DNA from 3 places in the Micromonospora sp. NPDC048999 genome. Region 1 is predicted to be linked to each of the others. Evidence: riboswitches for the same ligand, from Rfam matches in the RefSeq annotation. Region 1 holds a riboswitch; each other region holds the start of a gene.
What was found. Region 1 has a riboswitch for cyclic di-AMP ahead of AB0C02_RS22300 (hypothetical protein). Riboswitches for the same ligand answer to the same signal wherever they lie in the genome.

Region 1 (7,028 bases):
CCCAAGGGCAATCGAGAGGAACCCGCCCATGCGCAGAAGTCTCGCCGGCGCGACGGTCGCCGCGCTGGCCGCCACCGCGGTGGCCGTGGTCGTGCAGTTTGCCGCCACCCCCGCCACCCCGGCCGCCGCCGCGGCGTCCGATCCGTACAGCTGGAAGAACGTCCGGATCGACGGTGGCGGCTTCGTCCCCGGCATCGTCTTCAACCAGACCGAGAAGAACCTGATCTACGCGCGTACCGACATCGGCGGGGCGTACCGCTGGGAGCAGTCGACCCAGTCCTGGACGCCGCTGCTGGACTGGGTGGGCGCCGACAAGTGGGGCTACAACGGCGTGGTCAGCCTCGCCACCGACCCGGTGCAGACCAACCGGGTGTACGCCGCGGTCGGCATGTACACCAATAGCTGGGACCCGAACAACGGCGCGATCCTGCGCTCGACCGACAAGGGCGCCACCTGGCAGGCCACCGCGCTGCCGTTCAAGAACGGCGGCAACATGCCCGGTCGGGGCATGGGGGAGCGGCTGGCCGTCGACCCGAACAAGAACAGCGTCCTCTACTACGGGGCCGAGGGCGGCAACGGCCTGTGGCGCAGCACCGACTACGGGGTGACCTGGGCCAAGGTGGCCAACTTCCCGAACGTCGGCAACTACCGGGCCGACCCGAACGACAGCACCGGCTACCAGAGCCAGAACCAGGGTCTGACCTGGGTCAGCTTCGACAAGAGCACCGGCACGAGCGGCAACGCCACGCAGACCATCTACGTCGGCGTGGCGGACAAGCAGAACCCGGTCTACCGCACCACCAACGGCGGCACCACCTGGGAGCGGATCGCCAACCAGCCCACCGGCTACCTGGCCCACAAGGGCGTGGTCGACCCGGTCGGCGGCTACCTCTACATCGCCACCAGCGACACCGGCGGCCCGTACGACGGTGGCAAGGGGGACGTGTGGAAGTTCAGCCGGGCCACCGGCGCCTGGACGAAGATCAGCCCCCCGTCCGACGGTGACCCCTACTACGGCTACTCCGGCCTGACCATCGACCGGCAGAAGCCGAACACCATCATGGTCGCCACCCAGATCTCCTGGTGGCCGGACGCGATCTTCTGGCGAAGCGCCGACGGGGGCGCGACCTGGACCCGGGTCTGGGACTGGTCCAGCTACCCGAACCGCACCAAGAAGTACAAGATGGACATCAGTTCGGTGCCGTGGCTGACCTTCGGCGCCAACCCGCAACCGCCGGAGGAGACGCCGAAGCTGGGCTGGATGAACGAGTCGCTGGAGATCGACCCGTTCGACAGCAACCGGATGCTGTACGGCACCGGCGCGACCATCTACGGCACCACCGACCTGACCAAGTGGGACACCGGCGGGCAGTTCACCATCAAGCCGATGGTCAAGGGCGTGGAGGAGACCGCCGTGCTCGACCTGATCAGCCCGCCCTCGGGCGCTTCGCTGATCAGCGGGCTCGGCGACATCGGCGGCTTCCGGCACACCGACCTGAACGCGGTGCCGTCGATGATGTTCACCCAGCCGGTCTTCACCAGCACGACCAGCCTCGACTACGCCGAGACCAAGCCGTCGATCATGGTTCGGGCGGGTAACTTCACCGCCTCGGACCGGCCGAACGACCGGCATGTCGCGTTCTCCACCGACGGCGGGGCGAACTGGTTCCAGGGCAGCGAGCCCGGCGGGATCAACAACGGCGGCACGGTGGCCGCGTCCGCCGACGGCAGCCAGTTCGTGTGGGCGCCGGGCGACTCCGGCAAGCAGGTGGTCCGCTCGGTCGGCTTCGGCAACTCGTGGACCGCGTCGACCGGCATCCCGGCCAACGCGATCATCAAGTCCGACCGGGTCAACTCGAACAAGTTCTACGGGTACAGCGGCGGGAAGTTCTACGTCAGCACCAACGGCGGGGCCAGCTTCACCGCCAGCGCCGCCACCGGCCTGCCGACCGTCGACGTGAAGTTCAAGGCGCTCCCCGGCACGGAGGGCGACGTCTGGCTGGCCGGCGAGGGCGGCCTCTGGCACTCCACCAACTCCGGGACCAGCTTCACCAAGGTCACCAGCGTCAGCACCGCCGTCAACGTCGGCTTCGGCAAGGCGGCGCCCGGACAGACGTACCCGGCGCTGTTCGTCGTCGGCACGATCGACGGGCAGCCCGGCGTCTACCGCTCCGACAACACCGGCGCGACCTGGGTGCGGATCAACGACAACCAGCACCAGTACGGCAATGCCGGCGAGGCGTTGACCGGCGACCCGCGCGTCTACGGTCGGGTCTACCTCGGCACCAACGGCCGGGGCATCCTGGTGGCGGACCGGCTCGGCGGCACGACCACACCGCCGACGACGGCTCCGCCCACCACCGCGCCGCCGACGACTGCCCCGCCGACGACGGCCCCGCCCACGACCGCACCTCCGACCACCGCACCTCCGACGACCGCGCCGCCGACGACCGCGCCGCCGACGACCACTCCGCCGCCCGGCAGCGGCTGCACGGCGACGTACCAGGTGACCAACTCGTGGGAGGGCGGCTTCCAGGCCGAGGTGACGGTCCGTAACAACGGCTCGCCGACCAGCGCCTGGTCGGTGTCCTGGACCTTTGCCAACGGGCAGAAGATCACCCAGCTCTGGGGTGGTACGTACACCCAGAGCGGCAGTTCCGTGGTGGTCAAGGACGCCGGCTACAACGGCGCCCTCGGCACGGGGGCCAGCACCAGCTTCGGCTTCCTGGCCGACTGGAGCAAGACCAACTCGGTGCCCACGGCCACCTGCACCCCGACCATCGCCCGCTGACCGGGCCGTACGGTGGCCGTCCCGTCCGCGGGACGGCCACCGTCGTCGGGTCACCGCAAACCATCCCAGGACTGGCGTGGCCGACGGGACGAGGCGGGACCAACCACCCGAACGCGCCGGGGGTCGGCTCCGGGCCGGAGCGGCCCGAAGCGGCTACTCTGGTCGGGATGCCCAGGTGTGCCCAGTCCGCGAATTGCCCGTCCCGAGGGGTGGCGACCGAGGGCATCGGAGGAATACTCTCGGTCGCGGCCCGCGTACTGATGAGGCGCCCGTACGGGCGAGTGGAGGTGCTCGCGTGAGCCTGTCGATCGTGCAATCGGTGTTGCCGGGTGGTGTCATCCAGATCGCCCCGCGGGGCGAGATCGACGTCGACACCGCGTACGAGGTGCGGGAAGCGATCGCTGAGGTGCTCGCGAAGGGCCGCCCGGCCCGGATCGAGCTGAACATGCGGCTGGTCACGTTCATCGACTCGGTCGGCATCAGCGCGATGGTCGCCGGTTTCCAGACCGCCGAGGTCAGCGGCGTGAAGCTGGTGGTCACCGAGCCGAGCCGGTTCGTGCACCGCCAGCTCTGGGTCACCGGCCTGCTGGGCCTCTTCGGCGCGCCCGAGCCCTACTTCGCCGCCGGCGCTCCGCAGGTCCTTCCTGGCGCCTGAGCCGCCCGGCTCCGTACGCTTTTCGTCGGTCGTTGCCAGCCGGGCCCCGGTTAGGCGACGATCGTGCGGATCGCCGACGGCAAGGGGATACGGCGTTGCTCAGCAGCGACACTTTCAGCTACACCGTGCAGGCCCGCTGCACCAGGGCGAACGCGCTCGCCCTGCTCAGCGACCTGACCCGCCAGGGTGAGTTGCATCCGCTGATCGTCCGGGTGCGCTCGCTGCCGCCGCGCCCCGGCGCCCTGGCCAGCTATGCGATCACCGACCGGCTGGAGCTCGGGCCGCTGCACTTCCCGGTCACCTACCAGGCGGACGTGCTGATCGCGACCGAGGACGAGGTGGTGACGGTGGCCCGTCAGCAGCCGGCCACCACCGTCCGCAACCACACCCGGCTGCGGGACGAGCCGGGCGGCGTGGTGCGCGTCGACGTCGAGATCACCCTCTCCGCCCCGGCGCCGCTGTTCGGGTACGCCTTCCGGCAGGCCCGGGCGGCCCACCTCGGCCTCGCCAGCCGGCTCGGGGCCGCCCTGGAGGGGCGGACGGAGTGAGTCAGCTGCGCCGCCGTCCCCACGGCTTGTAGGTGGACAGCACGGTCATGACGATCAGCAGGGTGCTGGAGACCACCGGCGGGATGATGAGGTCCAGTCGGTCCCGGGTGGTGAGGTCCGGGCCCAGCGCGCCGAGCCGGCGCACGGTCGGGGTGAGCAGCAGCAGCACCAGCCCCAGCATCGCCGTGGTGATCGCGAACTTCACCAGCACCCAGCGCCAGCGCAGCAGGCCCCACGGGGTGAGCAGCGCGCTGGCCAGTCCGATCAGCCAGACCGCCACGCTCAGCGGCCCGAAGACGTACGTGACCAGCAGCCCCGCCGCCGGGTAGACCACTGCGGGGTCGGCGCCACGCAGCCCGGCGACGCCGAGGGTGAGTAGCACCAGGTCCGCCCCGAGCCAGCCCAGCGCGGTGACCAGGTGCAGGGTGAGCAGGGCCTTGCGCCCGGCGGGAGACAGTCGGCTCATGCCTGGAGATGTTCGATCCTCGCCGGCCCGCCGTCGTGGGGCGCGCGGCGACATCCGGCGTACGTCGGCGGGCGTAGGTGGGCCCGCCGGGCGGCGGGCCACCGGCGGCCTCAGTACACCGACAGGTGCACGTGGTTGGTGTGGTCGCTGGACGGGTCGCCGTTGCCGCTGGTGTACGCCTTCCACCCGCTGCTGGGCAGCCAGATCTGCTTGAACCAGATCACGTAGAGCACCGCGAGCGGGTCGGCGTTGCGGATGAAGTACGCGGCCAGGTTGTTGCCGTACGTCTTGTCGCCGCCGGTGGCCACCCCGCCGAAGCCGTTCTTCTGGGCGGCGAAGTCGCAGGCCCGGCCCTTCGGGTGCTCGCCGGAGCCGCTGGGCCGGTAGCAGGAGACGTACCGGGTGAACCCGGCCGCCTTGGCCTGTTGAAGCGCGTGCAGCATGCGCGGGGTGATGCAGCCGTTGGCCGGGGTCGGGTCCTTCACGCTGCACGACTCCGAGGGCCACGAGCCGTCGGCGTTGCGCGGCGCCGGCGTGGCGTCGGCCCGGGAGGTGCCCTGCATGCCGCTGCCACCGTCGGTGCTGGTGGCGTTGGTGTTCGCCACCTCCAGCGCGCGTTCCGCCTGCTCCTTGCGCTTGGCCATCACCGTGACCTGCTTGCGCTGTTCCCGGATCTCGGCGCCCAGCGCCGTCTGGGTGCGGTTGGCCCGGTCCCGGGTGTCGATCAGCTCGCGCAGCGCGTGGTCCTCGTGCGCGGCGACCTGTTGCAGGGCGGCGGCCCGGTCCAGGAAGCCCTGCGGGCTGCTGCTGCCGAGCAGGGCCGCGGCGGTGCCGAGCCGCCCGGTCCGGTACGCGACCTCGGCGATCTCGCCGACCTTGGCGTCGCGTACCTCCAGCTCGGCGTTGACCGCCTTGAGCTGGGCGGTGAGCTGCCGCTGCCGTTGCTCCGACCGGTTCAACGCCGCCCGCGCGTCCAGCCAGCCCTTGCTGGCCGCTTCGAGTTGGGCGTGCAGCGCCGGGCTGCCACCCTCGTCGTCGTGGCCGACCGCGAGCAGCCCGGTCGGGGCGGCCGCCGAGGCGGGGGAGAGCGGCGCGGCCGCGACGCCGAGGGCGAGCGCCGCGACGAGCAGGGCCGCCAACCGGGCGGCCGTCCGTCGTACAGGTGCCATGAACGTGTCCTTCCGTCAACCGCCGACCGGGTTAGCTGACGGGTTCGGGACGGAAGATCCCTACCGCTGACGCGGATGCACCCCAGGAACGTGGTTCCCCGGCTCGCCGTGCTGCTGGCGATTAGGCGACGGCCGCCCCCGGCGCCACAGCGCGCCGCCGGGTGGAGACCGCGACCGAGCCTACCGGCCGTACGCCGATCCGGGCCCCGTGGCGGGGATCGAGAATCGGACCAAAGTCGGCATAGATGCACAATAGCCACTTGGATTTAAGATTGCCCTAATTACCACTCCACGGGTCCGCACGCGCCGGCTGACGCTCCGGGTTCGATCTGCAACGTGGCGTGATCGATTCGGAAGTCCTCGTGCAGGGCGGCCCGCGCGGCGGCCAGCACCTCGCCCACCTCGGCGCCGGGGATGGTGGCCAGGTGCGCCGAGGCCACCTCCATGCCGGAGGTGAGCGTCCAGACGTGCAGGTCGTGCACCTCGGCGACGCCGGGGACCGCGGCCAGCCGGTCGCGCACCGCGGTCACCTGGAGGTGCTCCGGGGCAGCCTGCACCAGGATGCGGACCGCGGCCCGGCCGAGCCGCCAGGTACGCGGCAGGATGAACAGCCCGATCGCGACGGCGACCAGCGGGTCGGCCCACCACCAGTCGGTGAACGCGATGACCAGGGCGGCGGCGATCACCCCGAGCGAGCCCAGCAGGTCGCCGAGCACCTCCAGGTACGCCCCGCGCAGGTTGATGCTTTCCTGCGCGCCGGACCGCAGCAGCCCGAACGCGGCCAGGTTGGCGAGCAGGCCGAGCACCGCCACGGCCAGCATCGGCCAGGCGAGCACTTCCGGCGGCTCACCGAACCGGCGGACCGCCTCGACGAGCACGTAGGCGGCGACCGCGCCGAGCAGGACCGCGTTGGCGAGCGCGGCCAGCACCTCCAGCCGGTAGAGCCCGAAGGTGCGCTGCGGGTCGGTGTTGGCCCGTTGGGTGGCGGTGATCGCGGCGAGCGCCATGCCGATGCCGAGCACGTCGGTGAACATGTGCCCGGCGTCGGAGAGCAGGGCCAGCGAACCGGTGGCGAACGCGGCCACCGCCTCGACCAGCATGAGAGCGGTGAGCAGCCCGAACGCGGCCCAGAGCCGACCCCGGTGGCGGTGCGCGGCGTTGGTGACCGTGCCGCTGTGGTCATGACCTGCGCCCACGCCCACACCCTCTCGTTCCGCGCCCCGGCCAGGCCAATCTATGCTCACATCGCAATATGTGCAAGCGAGTGGGTCAGCCGACCGGGTCCAGGGTGGTGAGGCGCTGGGTGGCCCGGGACAGCGCCACGTAGAGCGTTCGCACGCCCGATCCGGGATCGGCCCGGATCTCGCTCGGTGCCACCAGCACCACGCCGTCGTACTCC
Region 2 (7,028 bases), on a different contig from region 1:
GATCGTCCGCGAGTGCGTGAACGCGCTGTGGACGTACTCGGCCGTCGACGTGGCGATCCCGTCGGCCGACACGATCGTCCAGGTCGACGAGAACGACTGCATCACCGACATCCCGGTCCGCGCCACGCTGCGCCGGGGCCAGACCCCGCAGGCGTTCCGGTCCGGCACCATCCGGGAGGCGTACGAGCGGGCCGAGAGCGACCCCGACTTCGCCGCCACCGACGACTGCGGCGTGGTGCTGCGCTACCTGCCCGGCACGCCGATCAAGGTGATCGACGGCTCGGACGAGAACATCAAGGTCACCCACCCGGTCGACGTACACCTGGCCGACAAGCTCTTCCAGCTCGCCTCCGCCCAGGCGCCCCGGGTGGACGACGACCGCAGCTACGCCGAGGATCTCACCGGCCGGACCATCGTCGTCTTCGGCGGCAGCTACGGCATCGGCCACGAGCTGACCGAGCTGGCCCGCGGCTACGGCGCCCAGGTGTTCCCGTTCAGCCGATCCACCACCGGCACCCACGTCGAGCGGGCCGAGGACGTGGCCACCGCGCTGAAGACCGCCTTCGAGGCGACCGGCCGGATCGACCACGTGGTGGTCACCGCCGGCATCCTGGAGCGGGGCGCCCTCGCCGAGATGGACGAGGAGACGATGGACCGTCTCCTGCACGTCAACTTCGTCGGCCCGGTCACCATCGCGCGGCAGTCGCTGCCGTACCTGCGGCAGACCAAGGGCCAGCTGCTGCTCTACACCTCCAGCTCGTACACCCGGGGCCGGGCCCGGTACGCGCTCTACTCGGCCACCAAGGCCGCGCTGGTCAACCTGACCCAGGCGCTCGCCGACGAGTGGGCCGAGCTCAGCGTGCGGGTCAACTGCGTCAACCCGGAGCGCACCGCGACCCCGATGCGCACCAAGGCGTTCGGCGAGGAGCCGGAGCACACCCTGCTGTCCGCCGAGGCGGTCGCCCGGGCCTCCCTGGACGTGCTGATCTCGGAGCTGACCGGCCAGGTGATCGACGTACGCCGGGCGCCCGGCGAGCCGGTGGCGGCGGTGCCGACCCAGCCCGCCGCGGCCGACGACGAGCTCTCCAGCGGCGTCGACGCCGGCTGACGGCAGGACGGAAGCGAACCGGCGCCATGCCTGCTGATCTGGTCCGGAAACTGCTCGCCCGGGTGCTGACCACCGGGCTGGCGGTGCTGGCCGTCCTCGTGGTGGCGCTCACCGGGGCGACCGGCTGGGGGTTGGCGATCGCGGTCGCCGCCCTGGCCGCCGCCGGCTGGGAACGACGCCGGGTCCGGCCGAGCGCCGACGGCGTCGCCGATTCGGTGCTCATCGCCGCCGGGATCCTGGTCGGCTACGCTCGCCGGCTCGACGCCGGCTTCGACCCGGCCCTGGCCGCCGCCGGCCTGGTGCTGCTCAGCCTAGTCCTGCTGGCGGGGCCGCTGCGCGACGCCGGCGCCCTGGAGATCCGCGCGGCCAACCTTCCGGTCCGGTCCTGGACCCCGCTGGTCGCCGCCCGGCTCGGCGACGCGCTGCTGGTACTGCTCGCCCTGGTGGCGGTGGCCGCCGGCCTGGTCCTGCCCGCCTGGGTGGCGCTGGCCGCCGCCCTACTGGTCGGCGCGGCCTGCGGCGCGGTCGCGCTCGACCTGGCCCGGCGCCGGCTCCGGCCGAACACCGGGGGCGGTCCGGTGGGCCGGGCGCTGCGCCGGCACCAGCCCGAGTTCGTGCTCTACTTCTCCGCCCCGCCCGGCTCGGAATACCAGGTCACCATGTGGCTGCCGTACCTGGAGCGGATCGGCCGGCCGTTCCTGGTCCTGCTGCGGGAGCCGGAGTTCCTGCCCACCATCGCCGCCGCGACCCGCGCGCCGGTGGTCTTCTGCCCGACGCTCAAGGCCCTGGACGAGGCCCTGGTGCCGAGCCTGCGCGCGGCCTTCTACGTCAACCACGGCGCGAAGAACAGCCACTGCATCCGCTTCTCGCAGCTCACTCACGTGCAGTTGCACCATGGCGACAGCGACAAGGCGCCCAGCGCCAACCCGGTCTCGGCGATCTTCGACCGGATCTTCGTGGCCGGCCAGGCCGCGATCGACCGGTACGCCCGGGCCGGCGTGGAGATCTCCGCCGAGAAGTTCGTCGTGGTCGGCCGGCCCCAGGTGGAGGCGATCGAGGTACGCCGGGAGCCGACTCCCGGCCGGACGCAGCCGACCGTGCTCTACACGCCCACCTGGACGGGGCACCACGCCGACGCGAACTACTGCTCGCTGCCGGTGGCCGAGACGGTGATCCGCCGGTTGCTGGACCGGGGCGCCACGGTGATCCTGCGGGCCCACCCGTACACCGCGCAGAACCCGGCCTCGGCCCGGCACCTGGCCCGGCTGACCGAACTGCTGGCGGCGGACCGGGCGAGGACCGGCCGGGCCCACCTGTGGGGGGCGGCGGCCGGCCGCGACCTGACCCTGACCGAATGCGTCAACCGCGCCGACGCGTTGATCTCGGACGTCTCCGGGGTCATCTCCGACTGGCTCTACTCCGGCAAGCCGTACGCGGTCACCGACATGGGCACCGACGGCGAGCACTTCGTCGCGCGGTTCCCCCTCGCCGGCTCCGGCTACGTGCTGCGCCGGGACATGTCCAACGTGGACGACGTGCTGGCCGGGCTGCTTGACACCGACCCGAAGGCGGCGGCCCGCTGGGCCACCCGCACCCGCTACCTGGGTGACTTCCCCACCGAGGCGTACGCCGAGGCGTTCCTCGACGCCGCCCGCCGCGAACTCGACCCCGGCTGGACTCCGCCGGGGCCAGGGCGCGCCGACACCGTCGCCCGCGCCGGCGCGCCGCTGCACCCCACCGCCTGACGCCTACGGGAACCTCTGGCCGAGCGGACATTCCATCGGTCATTATGGATTTCTTGGCACCTCTCGATGCCATCAGTCCAGAGGAGGTTTCCCGTGCCCAGTCGCCCGACCCGACCGGCTCGTTGGTGGGCCCGCATCCTGGCCCTGCCGCTCCTCGTCACCATCCTGGCCTCTGGTGGCACCGCCGCTCACGCGACGAAGAATGCCGAGACACCGACCCTACTCAGCGCCGATCCGACCGCCAGCTGCATCGTGCGGGCCTCGTTGGACGGGGCGATCGTGTGGGTGACGGTCGGCACCATCAACCCACCGACGATCGACGGCTGGACACTGAGCTGGGCCATGCCGAACTCGCAACCGATCGTGGCGCTCTGGAACGCCACGCTGATCAGTCACACCAACGGCACCGTCGTCGTCCAGGATGCCGGCTGGAACTCAGTTATCGCACCGGGAGCCCAGCCGCTCATCGGGTACATCGCCAACGGCATCGTGCCGCCCAGCCGGTTCGCGCTGAACCGCATGCCCTGCCTGACCTAGGAGGCACGACGGACGGTTGAGCGGCCACCGATCACGCCGTCGCTGTCTACGGATCCCGGTCAGAGATACGGGTCGAGGAGGGCGAGGACGGCCTCCGGATCCTCGACGTGCGCGTTGTGGCCCAGCCCCGGCAGCGTGACCACCGGGACACCCAGCTCCTTGAGCTGCGCGTCGCTCACCATCGGGTCCTGCTCGCCCCGGGCCAACAGCACCGGCACGTCGGTCGCGGCAAGCAGGGCCGGCAGTCCCGGCTCCCCCACCGCGAACGCGGCCGGATCCATGGCCAGCCGCCAGCGGCCGTCCTCGCGGCGCAGCCCGGCGTCCACCACCGGGTCGTCGGGGACGAAGAGCCCGGCCAGCCCGGCGACCCGCAGGTAGCGGCGGGCCGCCTCGTCCCGGCTGGCGAACCAGGTCACCGGCCGCTCGGCCAGCTCACGGGCCTTGCCCAGCTCGGCCGGCGTCCAGCCGACCTTGATGCCCAGCCCGATCACCGCGTCGACCGGCAGCCGCCGCGACCGCGCGGCCAACGCCAGTGCCACCACCCCGCCGAGCGAGTGCCCGAGCAGCACCAACCGGTCCCGGGGGCCGAGTCGCTCAGCCAACGGGCCGAGCCCCGCCACCACCCGCTCCGCGAGGGCCTCGAAGGAGTACGCCGGCAGCGGCGGCGACCAGCCGTGGCCGGCCAGGTCGGGAGCGAGCCAGCGGCCCGCCCAGCGGCGCTCCAGCAGCGGCGCCCAGGGCAGCCACACCTCGCCGGTGGCGCCCAGGCCGTGCAGCAGCAGCAGCTGGCGAGTACCCGTCTCATCGGCCATACGGCGCAGTGTGCCACCGGACCGGCGCGACACGCGAGACACCCGCGTACGGAGTCGGGCACCGGCTCGCAGGAGCCGGTGCCCGACGGGGGGAGGGTGGGATCAGGCCGAGTAGCCGCGGGTGGCGGCCCAGTTCGCCAGGTTGATGGTGGTGATCCAGTACGACGGCACCGACGGGTTCGCCGAGTCGGCGATCAGCGCGGTCCGGCCGTCGTCCTTGTAGCCGACCACGGCGATGTAGTGGCCGCCGGGGAACGAGTGCCAGCCGCCGCTGGTGTCGGTGGCGGAGCCGGCGATGTTGACCACGACGCCCCGGCCGTCGCCGATCGCGTTGACCAGGTCGGCCTGGAGCTGGTCCATCTGCGCCGGGGTCGCGGCCTGGCCGGAGATCATGTGCGTCTGGTACGGGCTGCCCTTGACCATCTGGTTCAAGCCCCGGGTGGTGTCCTCGGCGGAGTCCGTGCCGTTCACGCCGGCGTGCAGCGGGACGGCCATCGCGTCCTGGGTGGTCTCGATGCCGGTCGCGCTCAGGGCGTTACGCACCGCGGCCGGGCCGCAGTTCCAGTAGGCGGTCTGCGCCTGGTAGTCGTAGTCGAGCACCTTGGTCGACGGCGGCTTCGGCTGCTCCGCGGGGGTCACATCCGGGTCCGCCTTGGCGGTGCTGGGCTTCGCCGACGGCGACGCGCTCGGCGAGTCGGACGGCGCGGCGGACGGAGAGTCGGACGGCGCGGCCGACGGCGACGGACTCGGCGAGTCGGACGGGGAGGGGGCAGCAGCGGCGGCTTGCACCTCGCCGTTGGCGGCGACCTCGACGGGCTGGGGGGCCAGCTCGGCGACGGCGGCCGTGCGCTCCTGGCGGACGGGCGCCTCGTCGCCGGTGGTCAGCGCGGCAGCGGTCCCGCCGGCCAGCACGAGGGCCGCTGCGGAGCCGGCAACGATCTGGTACGAGCGCTCGGTCGCGAGGCGTCGCAGTTGACGCTTCAGCCGCAGTTCAAGGTTCAGACGGTGCTTCACGTGTTCCTCCACGGGGTCCTGAGCGGGCACACGCCGGCCCGACGTGCGGAGGAACTCACGCACGTTTCTGGGCGGGATGCCGCGGGAAGGGGACGAGCCCGGTGGACCGGGCTACGGGGGCGGTTACCGGAATCCGACTCGCCGGTCAGGCGAGCAAGGGCACCGCGACGCCGTGGAGGATTGGGGAGGAACGGGGGGTGGTGCGCACGAGGCTGGCACTCCTTCCGTAACCGCCTACCGGGTTAGCTGACGGATTCGGGCGGGAAGTACGCCCTACCGCGGGCCGTAGCTCGCGGATTCACCCCGGTGTTGCTCTGGGTCCCCGGTTCGTGAGATCACGATTGAGCGGGTCGGCACGGCGTCGCCATCTGCGATCGGGAACCGCACCGGACGCGCCGACACTACCGGCGGGTCTGCCATCTGCCAAGCGCTCCCACCTGCTTAAACATCGGAATCGGCGGTGCCGACCGGAACAGCGAGCGACTGACGCTACTCAATGGGACGAGCAGTTATCGCGGAACCGTCGGGCGTGAATCGGACATCGGGTGGACGATCGGCCCGGAATCGCGGGATCGATCACCCGAGCCGACCCGGATGACCGTTTCTCCGCTCGGGTGAGCTGGCTCACCGGATTTGGGTAACGATTCAGCCGACCCGCGCCGGACGGAAGCGGGCGGCGCGGACGCCGGCCGGTACAGCCGCGCGAGCCGGGGCCACCGGCCCGGTGCCGCGCACCGGGACCGGGCCGGGGCGCAGCGCCGCGGCGGCGGCGTACGCCTCGGCGGCCAGGGTCCGGGCTGCGTCGACGGCCACCTCGGCGTCGCGCCACGCCCGCTGCTCCCGCTCGGCGGCGGCTCGCCAGCCGGCCCGCCGGCCGTCGCGTACTGCCCGGGCCAGGACGATCTCCTGCTCGGCCGGGTGCCGCCGCGGGTCCCACCCGTTGCGGCCGGCGAGGACGTCGGCGAGTTGCCGAGCGGTCAGATCGCCCCGCCAGTGCGCCGCCATCGCCGCGCGGTGCAGCCACCGCTCCCGGGCCGCGTACTCGGCCGGCGTGCGCGGGGTACGCGGCTCGGGCAGCACGGCGGTGCCGGCGAGGCGTCGGGCGGTCGCCTCGGCCCCGTCGTACGCCCGCCAGGCCCGCTCGGCCGCCGCCTGGACGGTCAGCCACTGCTCGCGACGCCGGCGGGCGCTCTGCGCGGCCCCGGCGGCGGCCACCGCCACCTCGTCGGCGTACCGGCGCAGGTCGGCGCGGCGGGCCGCCTCCTCGGCGGCCGGATCGGGGCCGGGATCCATCGGGCGTTCCGGCCGGGTGACCAGCACGGCCAGCACGGCCAGGGCGAGCACGAGCAGGATCGACCAGATGGCGACGGCTGCGGGGACACCGGTGAGGAAGTGGTAGAGAACGGTCTTCTGCATGGTCGGCACCTCACGGGAACGACGTGGCAAGAGGTCCGCACGAGCGCCCGGGGCGGGGCGCGACCGGGGGTGGGCGCCGCCGGGGCCGCCGTCGGGCAGGTGCGGGTGAGGGTTCGGTCGGTACGGCGAACACGGGCCGTGGCCCGCGAGGTCGTCGACGGGCCGGGCGGGCCCGGGAACCGTCAGCGGGCCGGCGGGGCCCGGGAGCCGACGGCCGCCGGGAGCAGCCCGGTCAGGACGGGCTGCCGGTCCACCGGGGCGACCTCGACCCCGCGCCGTGCCGCCGGGTCGGGCACGCCGACCGGGATGCCCACCGCGCCGAAGCCGGGCCCCTGCTGTCCAGCGCGCGCGTCGGAGCCGACCACGGCGCCGGACGCGGCCGGGCCGGCCGCCTCG
Region 3 (7,028 bases), on a different contig from region 1:
CCGGGCGGCGGGTGTCGAGGCCGTGACGACCATGCCGGGCCTCAGGTACGACAGTGACGGCCTGCCGGGCGGGGTCGGTCGCCTGCGGGTCGAGCCAGACCCGCACCTGCGGCCGGCCGGCGCCGAGGTAGGCCGCCTGGTCGCGCCGGGTCAGCATCGCCACGTCGACGTTGAACTCGAACAGCCGCCAGTCGACCTGGGGCGCGGCCCGACCGAGCGCGGCCACCCGGGCCACGGTGGCCGGGTCAGTCACCGGCCGGGCGCGGCCAGCGACGTACGCCTCGTCGTCGCTCTCCTCGGGCGGGAACGAGTGGAGCGCGTAGCGGCCGTCGCGTTCGAGGTCGCGGCGCTTGGGCGAATCGATGACGAAGCAGTAGAGCCCGTCGTCGGTGATGACCGGGGAGATCGGGTGGACCCGGGGGCCGCCGTCGGCGCGGACCGTGGCGAGGTAGCCGAAACCCGGCCCGTACTGCTGCAGGAGAAGGCGGATCTCGTCGGCGAGTCGGGGCTCGTCGGCGGCGAATTCGGACCAGGAAGCCATGCGGACATTCTATCGAACACGTGTACGAGGATGCAGTCCGACACGCAGGTCACTCGTACCGGTCGCTATGGTGTTCCGATGCTGCTCTCCGACCGCGACCTGGTCTCCGAGATCGAGTCGGGCACGCTCGCGCTGGAGCCCTTCGAGCCCGCGCTGGTGCAGCCGTCCAGCATCGACGTACGCCTGGACCGGCTCTTCCGGGTCTTCAACAACCATCTCTACACCCATATCGACCCGGCCGCGCAGCAGGACGACCTCACCTCGATGGTGGAGGTGCCCGAGGGCGAGCCGTTCGTGCTGCACCCGGGCGAGTTCGTGCTCGCCTCCACGCTTGAGGTGATCTCGCTCGGCGACCAACTCGCCGGGCGCCTGGAAGGCAAGTCGTCGCTCGGGCGGCTCGGGCTGCTCACCCACTCGACCGCCGGCTTCATCGACCCGGGCTTCTCCGGGCACGTCACGCTGGAGCTCTCCAACGTGGCGAACCTGCCGATCACCCTCTGGCCCGGCATGAAGATCGGCCAGCTCTGCATCTTCCGGCTCTCCTCGCCGGCCGAGCACCCGTACGGCTCGGCGGTCTACGGCTCGCGCTACCAGGGGCAGCGTGGCCCGACCCCGAGCCGGTCCTGGCAGAACTGGCGGACCTGGCCGACCCGCTGAACACCGAGCAGGGGCCCCCGCGACGCGGGAGCCCCTGCAAACCGGTCAGCCCGGGCGGCCGTAGCTGTTGATCTGGCCGTCGTCGACGCGTTTCATCGTGATCGGTTTGCCCGACTCGGAGGCGTGCACCACCCAGCCGTCGCCGACGTACATCGCGACGTGGTGTATGTCGCTGTAGTAGAAGACCAGGTCACCGGGGCGCAGCTCGGCGCGGCTGACCCGCTGGGTGACGTCGTGCTGCTGCCGGGCGTTGTGCGGCAGTGAGACGCCGGCCTTGGCCCAGGCCGCCATCGTCAGACCGGAGCAGTCGTAGTGGTCGGGGCCGGCGGCCCCCCAGACGTAGATCTTGCCGATCTGGGCGCAGGCGAACTTGACCGCCACCCCGGCGGGGCCACCCGGGTAACCGGCGGGGCAGGGCGCCGGGCGCAGCGGGCCGCCGCCACCGTTGCCGTACACCTTGAGCCGTAGCTTCTGCAGCCGGGCGATCTCCGCGTCGATCTGCTTCTTCCGGGCCGCGAGCTGGGCCTCGGTCCGGGCCAGCTGGGCGATCATGTCGTCCAGCGACTTCTTCTTCGCGGCCAACTGGTCGCGCAGGTCGGCCACGGCCTGCACCTGCTGCTGCTGGCGGTACGCGAAGCGGTCGAGCAGTTCCAGGCTGTCGACCAGCTCACCGGGCGACCGGCTGCCCAGCAGCGCGTTGACGGTGGAGATGGTGTCGCCCTTGTACGCGTCGGCGGCGAGACCGCCGACCTGCCGGAGGGCCTGGTCGACCTGGGCCTGCAACGGGGCGATCTGCTTGGCCAGCGTGGCGGCCTGCTTGCGCTTGGCGGCGAGGTCCTCGCGGGTGGCGTTGACCTGCTCGATGATCGGTTCGAGCTTGTTCCAGTCCTGGTCGATCTGGCGCTCGATCTCGGTGACGGATGGTTCGGCGTGTGCCGCCGTGGCGCCACCGGTCAAGACGACGGCGGTGCCGGCCAGTGCGGCGAGGGCGGTGGTTAAGCGGGACCAGCGTGAACGCGGCGCAGCCGCCGACCGGTCGACCGACCGGACCGACGGTGGCCGCGGGGCATGGTGTGCCACCGGGCTCCGTACTCCTTCTTCCCTGACCGCCTACCGGGTTAGCTGACGGGTTCGGGCGGGAAGGGAGTCGCCCTACCGCACCGCGGTGCGGATTCACCCCAGGTACCTGGTTCCCCGGCTCGCCCGGAGGCGACTCGGCGGTGTCGGACCGTCACCGCCCGGGTTGGACGGTGGACCTACGGTCGACGACTGACCAGAGTAGGGACCGTCGTTATCGATCCGCAACCCGCGACGCCGTGACACACCGTACGCGAATTTCCAACCACGATCGGATGCGGTGAAGGTTTCCTTCGGGTCGCATCGTTATTCGGAAAGGTGTTGACCAGAACCCAGGTACGGAGTGAGGGTGAACCAGCAGTGACCCCGATCTCTATCTGGAGGTTCGATGCACCTCACAGCCCTGCCGTCGCGCAGACGGATGCTGCTGGCCGCCGCCGTCGCGGCGGCCACCGCTCTCGCGACCAGCGGTCCCACCGCGGCGGCGCCCCCCGCCGGTGGAAACAGCGACAGCCAGAACCGCCAGCAGCAGTACGCCGCAGCGGCAGCCGAGTACGGCGTGCCGCAGGGCGTGCTGCTCGGCGTCTCGTACCTGGAATCCCGTTGGGACACCCACCCGGGCCAGCCCAGCACCAGCGGCGGCTACGGCCCGATGCACCTGACCGACGCCGCGCAGGTCGCCTCGACGCCGTCCAGTTCCCACGTCGACGAAAACGAGGACCCCCGGGGCGACGAGTCCCGGCCGCTCTCCCTCGACCCGGCGATTGCGGCCCAGCCGAGCGGCGACGCACTGCCGCAGGCGTCGCTGCAGACCCTCGACGCCGCCGCCGACCTCACCGGCGAGTCGAAGGAGACGCTGCGCACCGACGCCGACGCCAACATCCGGGGCGGGGCGGCGCTGCTCGCGTCGTACCAGCGGGAGCTGGGTGGGCCGGTCGGCGCGGGCAGCGACCCGGCGGCCTGGTACGGCGCGGTGGCCCGGTATTCCGGCGCGGACACCGAGGACGCCGCGGCGGCCTTCGCCGACGAGGTGTACGACCAGCTCGGCCAGGGTGCCAGCCGGACCACCGACGACGGCCAGCGGGTAACCCTCGCCGCCACGACGGTGAAGCCGGACGAGTCCGGGCTGCACAAGCTCGGGCTGCGCCGCGCCGAGCGGCCGGACGGCCTGGAGTGCCCGGTCCGGCTGGCCTGCGAGTGGATCCCCGCGCCGTACGCGAAGCTCAGCGCGGACCCGGGCGACTACGGCAACTACGACGTCGGCAACCGGCCGGCCCAGCAGAAGATCGAGTACATCATCATCCACGACACCGAGGGCTACTTCGGTCCCAGCGTCGACCTCGTCAAGCGGGCCGACTACCTCGGCTGGCACTACACGCTGCGCTCGGTGGACGGCTACATCGCCCAGCACATCAAGGCGAAGAACGTCGGCTGGCACGCCGGCAACTGGTACGTCAACGCCAAGTCGATCGGCATCGAGCACGAGGGTTTCGCCGGCCACGGCACCTGGTACACCGAGGCGATGTACCGGACCTCGGCCAAGCTGGTCCGGCACCTGGCGCTGAGCTTCCAGATCCCGCTGGACCGGCAGCACATCCTGGGCCACGACAACGTCCCCGGCATCACCGCCGCAAATGTGGCCGGGATGCACTGGGACCCGGGCCCGTACTGGGACTGGTCGCACTACTTCGACCTGATGAAGGCGCCGTTCAAGGGCACCGGGACCCCGCACACCGGGCTGGTCACCATCGACCCGGACTACGCCACCAACCAGCCGGCCTTCACCGGCTGCAACCGGCAGCCCCCGGGCGTCCCGAATCCCCTGCCGCCGATCCAGCCCTGCCCGCTGCGCGGCTCCTCCTCGGTCATCCTGCGCACCGGCCCGAGCCCGACCGCGCCGCTGGTCAACGACCTGGGGCTGCAGCCGAACGGCCAGCCGAACACCATGTACATCTCCGACCACGGCGCCCGCGCCTCGGCCGGCCAGACGTACGCCCTCGCCGACCGGCAGGGCGACTGGACGGCGATCTGGTACCTCGGCCAGAAGGCGTGGTTCCACAACCCGGCCTCGGCGCCGACCGCGAAGTGGGCGAACGGCTTCGTGGTGACCCCCAAGCCGGGCAAGACCACCATCCCGGTGTACGGGCGGGCCTACCCGGAGCAGGTGGCCTACCCGTCCACGATTCCCTACCAGGCCATCTCCCCGCTGCAGTACACCTTCCCGGCGGGCCAGCGGTACGCGGTCGGCGGCGTCCTGCCGAGCGAGTACTACCGGGCCGTGTCGTTCGACGGCTCGGCGCCGGGTGACCGGACGATCGTCCGCGGCAAGATGCAGTACGTGCAGATCCAGTTCGGCCACCGGGTGATGTACGTCAACCTCGATGACGTGCAGATCCAGCCGGCGGCGGTCGGCGCTCCGCGCTGACCCTGGACGCGACGAAGGCCCCCGGTCTGGACCGGGGGCCTTCGTGCTGGTCGACAGGGTCAGCCGACAGAGTCAGCCGGCAGGGTCAGTAGGGCCGGCGGAAGCCGGCGACCGGCTGGTAGCTGATCTGCGCCACCTGCACCGGTTGCCCGGTCCGTGGCGCGTGCACCATCAGCCCGTTGCCGAGATAGAGCCCGACATGGTGCAGGTCGCTGTAGAAGAAGACCAGGTCACCGGGGCGCGCCTCGGCGCGGGAGACGGCCTTGCCCTCGTTCCACTGCGCGCCGGTGAAGTGGGTCAGGTAGATCCCCGCCGCCTTGTACGCGAACTGGGTGAGGCCGGAGCAGTCGAACGTGTTCGGGCCGGTGGCACCCCACACGTACCAGCTGCCGACCTTGCTGCAGGCGGTCCTGATGGCGGTCTGCGCGGCGGCGGCGATCACGCCGTCGATCTTCGGGCAGCCGTCGACCCGCACCGACGACTTCGGCAGCATCCCCTTCAGCCGCGTCATCTCAGCGTCGATGTGCTTCTTCTTGGCTGCCAGCTCGTCGCGCTGCTTGATCTGGGCGGCGATCAACGTGTCCAGCTTCTGCTTCTGCGCGTTGTACTTGTCGCGGATGGCGAGCACGCTCTCGACCTGCTTGCGCTGCTGCTGGGCCAGCCGGTCGAGGATGACGAGTTGCTCGGCGAGGGTACCCGGCTTGGTGCTCACCAGCAGGGCACCGATCTCCTGCGAGGGGCCGCTCATGTAGTAGTGGGCGGCGATGTCGCCGACCTTGTTCATCGCCAGGGCCGACTCCAGCTCCAGCGGCACCATCTTCTTTTCGAGATCCGCCGACTTCTTCTGGTTGACCTTGAGCTGGGCGCGAACCTTGTTGTAGCTCTCGATGGTGGGCTCGAGCTGTTCCCACTGCTTGTCGATCTGGGCGTCGATCTCGTCCACCGACGGCGGTGCCGCGTGCGCCGGCGCCGCCAGCAGCCCGGCGCCGACCGCGACGGCCGCGACCAGGGTGAGGAGACGGCGTACGACCCGGCGCGTTCCGATCGGTCGGAGCGGGGGATGGCTCGGGGCGTGACGATCAGGAGGCATGGTTGCCACCGGCACGGACTCCTTTTGCAACCGACCGCCGGGCGCCTCGGGTGAGGGAGGGTCGAGGCAGACGACCACAGCGGTCGGTGCCCCACCTTAGGGAAGGTGACCGGGTGGAATCAAGGCGACCGTTTACTCAGTCACGTACGCGCTATCACTCGCACACAAAGGGTATTCATTACCCTGTCAGCCATTGTCGTCAATTCGCCATCGGGGAGGGCAGGACCGCCACCACCACCGCCGGCTCCTGACCGCGACGGCGGTGGCACCTCGCGTGGGTGCCACCGCCGTCGCGGTTGCGCCGGTCCCGGCGTACGCCTCAGCCGGCGACCGGCTCGGCCTCCTTGTCACCGGCCGTGGCCTCCGGCTTGACCGAGCGGAGCAGCACGCTGGCCACGTCGACGACCTCGACCTGCTCGCCGGCGCCCTTGCCGTTGACCCCGTCGCTGAGCATCGTCGAGCAGAACGGGCAGCCGACCGCGATGGTCTTCGCCCCGGTGGACATGGCCTCCTCGACCCGGTCCACGTTGATCCGCTTGCCGATCTTCTCCTCCATCCACATCCGGGCACCGCCGGCGCCGCAGCAGAAGGAGCGCTCGCTGTTCCGCGGCATCTCGGTGATCTCGGCGGAACCGAGGGCGGCGCCGAGCACCTCGCGCGGCGGGGTGAAGACCCGGTTGTGCCGGCCCAGGTAGCAGGGGTCGTGGTAGGTCAGGCCGCCGTCGACCGGTTGCACCGGGGTGAGCTTGCCGGTGGCGACCAGGTGGGCCAGGAGCTGGGTGTGGTGCACCACCTCGAACTCGCCGCCGAGCTGGCCGTACTCGTTGCCCAGCGTGTTGAAGCAGTGCGGGCAGGTGGCGACGATCTTGCGCTTGCTCTTCTCCCGGCCCTCGAACGCCTCGTTCAGCGTCTCGACGTTCTGCTGGGCGAGCATCTGGAAGACGAACTCGTTGCCGATCCGGCGGGCCGGGTCACCGGTGCAGGTCTCACCCTCGCCGAGGATGGCGAAGGAGACGCCCGCCTCGTGCAGCAGCGTGGCGACCGCCCGGGTGGTCTTCTTGGCCCGGTCCTCGAACGCGCCGGCACAGCCGACCCAGAACAGGTACTCGAAGTCCTCGACCTCGCCGACCCGCGGCACCTCGAAGTCGAGGCCCTTGGTCCAGTCCTCGCGGGTGTTCTGCGGGGCGCCCCACGGGTTGCCCTTGTTCTCCAGGTTGCGCAGCATGACGCCGGCCTCG

Region 2: linked by a shared signal. The riboswitch ahead of AB0C02_RS18130 (C39 family peptidase) and the one ahead of AB0C02_RS22300 (hypothetical protein) in region 1 are both predicted to bind cyclic di-AMP.
Region 3: linked by a shared signal. The riboswitch ahead of AB0C02_RS03085 (NlpC/P60 family protein) and the one ahead of AB0C02_RS22300 (hypothetical protein) in region 1 are both predicted to bind cyclic di-AMP.

What each region holds. Positions count from the first base shown of each region.
Region 1 is NZ_JBEZFI010000024.1:35,448-42,475, forward strand. It holds gene AB0C02_RS22280 (cellulose binding domain-containing protein) at 29-2,791, shown strand; gene AB0C02_RS22285 (STAS domain-containing protein) at 3,087-3,446, shown strand; gene AB0C02_RS22290 (SRPBCC family protein) at 3,542-3,994, shown strand; gene AB0C02_RS22295 (hypothetical protein) at 3,996-4,460, opposite strand; gene AB0C02_RS22300 (hypothetical protein) at 4,571-5,629, opposite strand; cyclic di-AMP (ydaO/yuaA leader) riboswitch at 5,634-5,767, opposite strand; gene AB0C02_RS22305 (cation diffusion facilitator family transporter) at 5,911-6,825, opposite strand; gene AB0C02_RS22310 (AAA family ATPase) at 6,899-7,028, opposite strand, start outside.
Region 2 is NZ_JBEZFI010000015.1:98,754-105,781, reverse strand. It holds gene AB0C02_RS18150 (bifunctional cytidylyltransferase/SDR family oxidoreductase) at 1-1,108, shown strand, start outside; gene AB0C02_RS18145 (CDP-glycerol glycerophosphotransferase family protein) at 1,135-2,853, shown strand; gene AB0C02_RS18140 (cellulose binding domain-containing protein) at 2,947-3,390, shown strand; gene AB0C02_RS18135 (alpha/beta fold hydrolase) at 3,450-4,202, opposite strand; gene AB0C02_RS18130 (C39 family peptidase) at 4,305-5,216, opposite strand; cyclic di-AMP (ydaO/yuaA leader) riboswitch at 5,433-5,574, opposite strand; gene AB0C02_RS18125 (hypothetical protein) at 5,862-6,632, opposite strand; gene AB0C02_RS18120 (hypothetical protein) at 6,815-7,028, opposite strand, start outside.
Region 3 is NZ_JBEZFI010000001.1:630,588-637,615, forward strand. It holds gene AB0C02_RS03075 (pyridoxamine 5'-phosphate oxidase family protein) at 1-541, opposite strand, end outside; gene dcd (dCTP deaminase) at 620-1,198, shown strand; gene AB0C02_RS03085 (NlpC/P60 family protein) at 1,244-2,155, opposite strand; cyclic di-AMP (ydaO/yuaA leader) riboswitch at 2,291-2,428, opposite strand; gene AB0C02_RS03090 (N-acetylmuramoyl-L-alanine amidase) at 2,664-4,700, shown strand; gene AB0C02_RS03095 (NlpC/P60 family protein) at 4,786-5,799, opposite strand; gene AB0C02_RS03100 ((Fe-S)-binding protein) at 6,110-7,028, opposite strand, start outside.